2 regions of the Alkalihalobacillus sp. MEB130 genome follow, and region 1 is predicted to be linked to the other one. Evidence: riboswitches for the same ligand, from Rfam matches in the RefSeq annotation. Region 1 holds a riboswitch; the other holds the start of a gene.
The links. A riboswitch is a leader RNA that binds a small molecule or an ion and turns the genes downstream of it on or off. The one in region 1 is predicted to bind magnesium.
Positions count from the first base shown of each region.

Region 2: it holds a riboswitch for magnesium, as region 1 does, so the genes downstream of both, mgtE (magnesium transporter) here and mgtE (magnesium transporter) in region 1, are expected to answer to the same signal.

Region 1 is NZ_JAOANA010000021.1:40,434-43,632, reverse strand. It holds gene mgtE (magnesium transporter) at 1-1,319, opposite strand, end outside; M-box (ykoK) riboswitch at 1,622-1,789, opposite strand; gene rpsN (30S ribosomal protein S14) at 2,062-2,331, shown strand; gene N0O92_RS18430 (GTP-binding protein) at 2,361-3,199, shown strand, end outside.
Region 2 is NZ_JAOANA010000003.1:266,266-269,464, forward strand. It holds gene N0O92_RS04875 (response regulator transcription factor) at 1-218, shown strand, start outside; M-box (ykoK) riboswitch at 311-479, shown strand; M-box (ykoK) riboswitch at 843-1,009, shown strand; gene mgtE (magnesium transporter) at 1,249-2,610, shown strand; gene N0O92_RS04885 (hypothetical protein) at 2,741-3,199, shown strand, end outside.

The sequences.
Region 1 (3,199 bases):
AATAAACCAAGAATATCATTAACCGTTGTAATGAATGGTCCGGAAGCAATAGCAGGATCTAACTTCAATTTATTAATCACAAGTGGGACCGTTGCTCCAATTACAGTCGCAACACTTAAAGTACAGAAAATAGAGAACCCAACAATTAATGCTAACATCCAATGTTGATACATGATTGTCACTGTTATACTTAAAACAATCATACAAATTAATCCGAGCATGACACCAGTACCTAACTCCCGCTTGACCATCTTTCCGATGCTTCCTCTTTTAATTGTTCCAAGCGCTAGACCACGAACGGCAACTGCTAAGGATTGTGTACCTGTATTACCAGCGGAATCCATAATGAGTGGTATAAAGACCGCTAATAAAACAATCTCTTCTAACGTTTCTTCAAATTGCCCAATGACCCCTGCTGTAATTAAACCAAAAAACATAAGCATAATAATCCATGGTGAACGCTTCTTGGCAGCCGTAAATGCACTAACATTGACATCAGTTGCGCCTTTGGCTGCGGAAATTTCGCCTAAATCTTCTGTTGCTTCTTCTTCAAGTATATCAATGACATCATCAAACGTAACAATCCCAACTAAATGATTTTGTTTGGAGACAACTGGAGCCGCTAAGAAATCATACTTTTTTATCAGTTTTGCTACATCTTCTTGGTCCATGTCATCCTGTACAGACACAACCCTTGTACTCATGATATTTTCAATTAATTCCTCTGGTTGTGCCGTAATGAGATCTCTTAATGAAATAACACCGACTAGCTTTTCTAACTCATTAACTACATACAAATAATAGATCGTTTCAGCATCCGGTGCATCATTTCTTAGTTTCTCAATCACATTTAAAACGATATCTGTTGATGAAATACTAACAAATTCTTTTGTCATAACGGCACCAGCAGTCTCTGGAGCATAAGACATTAATTCTTTGACATCTTCAGCTTCTTCTTTATTCATTTTTTGCAAGATATCTTCTGCTTTCCCACCTGTCATAACCGTCAAAAAGTCAGCAACATCATCTGCAAACATATTATTAAACATCTCTGAAGAATAGCTTTCATCAAGTTCTTGGTAAATTCGTTTTTGCTGGTCTATTTCTAACCCTTCGAAAATATGAGAAAAGTTCTCTGGAGTTACGTATTCGTACACTCGTTTCCGTGTAACATCGTCTAATTTCACAAAAATATCTACTTGATCAGTAGGGTGTAATTCTAAAAATGTTTCACGAAATTGTTCACGATCCTCAGCTTGAAGCGTATCTAAAATGAGCTGTTCATATTGCTCACGATTCTGTTCATCTAATTTAACCATCATGCTCCTCCTTATATGGGGAGTTCACCTAATTTCTTCAGTGAAAGACAAGATGTGGTTGAACCCCCGTTACGTGTATTCTTTTTCTGAATTGCCCACTTATGCATCGATTCGGGTTCCGGATTACTATCCATTCCACACCACCTCCATTCACCAAATTTCATCAACCATTACCTCGTATACTCATAAAGAAAAACAAAAAGACACCTTCTTATTAATGAAGGTGTCTTTCCAAAGCAAAATTAAGCAGAGTCCCACTCTAACAAATACATGTCAAAGTAAAGACATAGCAAATAAGCGTCCAGTTTCCTCCATTCGTAGAGCTTTAGCACTGTGCGGCATAGGAAAAAATTCCAGCTACATTAAAAACCACCTTATGTCGATGGTTCCTGTTGACCCATTGGCGTCTTTGGACATTTTTGGGCAGCAGCGTATCTCCAGCACAGGAGCCTCACCTAACGAGGTATTTAGTTAACAACATTTTTGAGATTACAGCAATGAATCTATCTTGTCAACAACAAATTCCATATATATTCTTTTCCGATTACCATTAACAGAATCATTGTAGGTGCCCATTTTCCGTCGGACATCTTTGCTTCTATACCCATTTTATCAATCACTCCATCACCCCATAAACTAAAAAACTTACGATATACTCACCAAAAAACTTTACTTCAACCTTCTTTTCCTTTATTATTTAAATCGTAATGATTATGATTATCGATGAAAGGTGGTTGCTAACATGGCCAAAAAATCAAAAGTTGCTAAGGAAATGAAAAGACAAGAGCTTGTAGCACGATATGCAGAAAAAAGGCGTGAACTGAAGGAGAAAGGAGATTACGTCGCCCTCAGTAAACTTCCACGGGATTCAGCGCCAAGTCGTTTAACGAGAAGATGTGAGTTGACAGGACGACCTCGAGGTGTTCTTCGTAAATTTAAACTTTCAAGGATTGCTTTTAGAGAGCTCGCCCACAAAGGGCAAGTTCCGGGTGTAAAAAAATCTAGTTGGTAAAAATTCAAGAAATATAGGATGTGTTCAGATTGGCAAAACAAAAAACTCTAACCGTTATAACAGGCTTTTCTTTAAAAGATAAATGTGATGTAATTAGAAAAATGCAAGAAAAGAACCCGAACAACCGTAAAGTGATTCTCTTCCGCCCTACCGATGTTCAGTTAGCATTACGTTCAGAAGAAGATCCCTTTTCACTTACACACTTTATTAGTGAGGCTGTTCATCACTTGGAGATAAATACGATAACCAATCTGATCTATACACTTGAAGACGAATTTCACACCAATCATACCGACGAGATTATTTTAGATATTTATCCTATCTCACATGTTGATACTCTGTTTGCAAGTTTAGCATCTCTAAGTGCAAGGCTAACTAGCTTGGTAATGTCCCATATTCACATCATAAACGCAAGGGATTTTTGGTTTACTTATTTTTCCGAACACGCCATTGAAGTGAATGAATTTGATTCTGAAATCTCAATTGAATATACGTTTGGTGAGACACTTATTCATCAGCTGGAGCACGCTGAGGCGATTTATTTGACCAATACAGATGAGCTTTCTCATGAGCGAGTAGGCGAAATATCCGTGTTCATACAAAACTTACAACCAAACGCAGTTGTAGAACGCCTTAAGGAAGTGGAGTACCAAAATGAGCATAAAGGGACTTTCTATAACATAGAAGAAGAAGCGAAACAACTATATAACGATCAAATCAAACTTTTCTCATCAAGAAGATCCTTACAAGTTATCGGTCAATATGGGATTGATACGTTTGTTTATAAGAGCGTTTTCCCTGTTGATTTTAGACTTTTAGAACAATTTTTCACTAAGATTCCTAGTGATGTGTTTCGTATGAAAGGAAG
Region 2 (3,199 bases), on a different contig from region 1:
TTAATGGTGAAATTTTTGATATTAATGGCTTACATTTATGCTCACAGATTAAGGGAGGCGGCATTACAACTCCGATTCTATTTGTAACGACGAATCCCCGTTTAGACAATAGTTGCTGTAAGCTTGAACAAGTAGAATACATATTGAAGCCTTTTTCGATAAAAGACTTAGTTTCAAAAGTGGATCAAGCATTGAGTCATCAATGTATAGGGGCATAAGACCTCAGTTTCCCAATTATTGTTAGCGAGGATTTATTTTTTTTAAAGGTTGACACATATCCTATCATGCTGTAAAGTCATCAATGTAAAATTAAATACCTCGTTAGGTGAGGCTCCTGTGCTGGAGATACGCTGCTGCCCAAAAATGTCCAAAGACGCCAATGGGTCAACAGAAACCATCGACATAAGGTGGTTTTTAATGTAGCTGGAATATTTATTCCTATGCCGCACAGTGCTAAAGCTCTACGAATGGAGGACGTTAAAAAGGCTTATTTGCTGTGTCATGATACCAGATCGGTACGAATGATACTGCCTTATTTCGTGATGTGAAAGACACCTTCATTCGGTTGAAGGTGTCTTTTTTAGCATGATAGAGTCTTCATGTAAGAGGAAGAATCATAATCGGGGGGTGGTATGAATTGGATCATAGTCCAGAACCCGCATATTTACACTTGAAAAGTCTAGGTCAGGACATGTTATTCATTCATGTCACAACAAAAGGGCACTAGAGTTAGTGGAAATAGGCGTTTATCTGTTCACGAATTTGCCTTTAGGACATATAATTTATTAATGACAATTATTTTGCTCAAGGTAAACTTATCTTGTTTATTTACATGAAAATTGAATAACCCTCGTTAGGTGAGGCTCCTGTGTAGGAGATATGCTGCTGCCCAAAAACGTCCAAAGACGCCAATGGGTCAACAGGAACCATCGACATAAGGTGGTTTTTAATGTAGCTGGAATATATTCCTATGCCGCACAGTGCTAAAGCTCTACGAATGGAGGAAATTAGGCTAAGTGTATGTTGCACTTGTTTATTTGCCATGCTTTAAAGCACCCTCCATTTGCGAGTGGTGTTTTTTAATATGTTTTGAAGATGAGGTGATGTGGAATGGATGTAGATGGTTCATATACAAAAAAAGCAAAATGCATAGGTTACCAGTTATTGAAAAAAATAAGTGAGGTAGAAGTCCATTCCCTTCTAGAAAGAAGTGGTTACATGGGCTCCTAGTCTAAGGAGGATGGAGCAATGGTAAAATTAGATGAACAAAACCGTGAAGAATATGAAAAGTTAATTTTAGATACATTGAAAGCAGAAGATCGTGAGCAGTTTCGTGAAACGTTTTTAGAGTTGCACCCAACAGATCAAGTCGATATTTTTGTGCAACTAGATTATGATTCACGACATAGAGTATATGACTATTTATCGCCCGAAGATTTCTCTCATATCTTTGAGGGATTAGAGATTGATGATCAAAAACGAATATATCTAGAACTAGATGAAGGTTATTCTTCTGAAATGTTCAATAATATGTTTGCAGATGATGTTGCTGACTTTTTAGCTGAGATAAAAGGTGAGAAAGCAGAAGACATCTTATTAAAAATGAACAAGGAAGAAGCAAAAGAAGTAAAAGAGCTTATGTCATATACACCGGAAACAGCTGGGGCTATTATGACAAAAGAGTATGTTAGTATATCGTCAACCGATGTAGCTTCTAAAGTTATTGAAAAACTAAGAGATGATGCGCCAGATGCGGAGACGATCTACTACTTATATGTCGTAGATGAACTAGAAAAATTAGTCGGAGTTGTTTCACTTAGAGATCTGATTACTGCTCCAGCTGATGAAGTCATTGAAAACGTCATGAGCACACGAGTGGTATCTGTTCAAGATGATATGGATCAGGAAGATGTAGCCAAGCTTATTAAAAAGTATGATTTCTTAGCAGCACCTGTTGTGACGAAACAAAATCATCTCGTTGGGATCGTCACCTTTGATGATGTTATCGACATTTTAGAAGAAGAAGCAACCGAGGATTTAGGAGAGATTTCTGCAGCAAAAGGGGCAACAGATGTGAACGTAAGCGCGTTTACTGCAGCTCGCAAGCGTTCTCCTTGGATTATTCTTCTTATGTTCTTTGGACTTATTACAGCAGAAGTCATTGGTCAATTCGAAGAAACGTTAGAAGCAATTGTGTTATTAGCGGCCTTTATTCCCCTTATTATGGACTCAGCCGGTAATACAGGAACACAGTCATTAGCTGTTGCCGTTCGTGGTTTAGCGTTAGGGACAATTAAAAAAGGCAGCATTGGCAAGATGATTAGGAGAGAATTTGGAACAGGTCTGATGCTTGGGCTTATTTGTATGATTGTCTTGGCTATTACGGTTACATTAATTCACGGGCACTGGATTTTAGCATTGATTGTTGGTTTTTCGATTTTCTGTACACTGAGTATCGCAACAGTGATTGGTGCGACCGTTCCTCTCATTATTAACAAATTAAAACTAGATCCTGCGATTGCATCAGGTCCATTTATTACAACTGTAAATGATATTCTTGGTTTATTAATTTATTTCTCAATTGCTACAGCATTACTAGATTTCTTGTAAACTAAAGCAATGTTATCTATAGGGGGTTTCCGAAGACTTTTTTCGGAAACCTCCTTTTTCAGTTACTGTTATGGCTAGTGCTCCGTTTGGATACTCTATAATTAGACTATGATTAAGGGAGTATTTTATAATGTCGCTAGATGCCTTCATTATGGGTTTTGCATTTATTCTCATACATTTATTCGCAAATGAACTCATTCCATCCAGTCGAATTCAAAGATTAAAATGGTTTTCTTTTTCTGGAGGACTGGCCGTTTCGTATGTTTTTGTTTATGTTCTTCCAACGTTACATAAGGAACAAATTTTAGTGAAGAAATATGGTGATTATTTTACCATGGAGTCTGAGTTATATTTTATCGGACTGCTTGGGGTGTTAATCTTTTATGGAATCCAAAAGGTTGTAAGGAAAGCGCAATTAAAACAAAACACACAGAAAGCAAGAGCTCTTTTCTGGCTTCAAATTCTTTTTTTCGGTTTTTATAATATGCTTGTTGCCTACACCGTTATTTCTCATGACGTATTAGGGGTACAAGCTTTATTCTATGGATTAGCTGTTGGTATGCACTTTGTCGCCGTTGCTCATGATTTA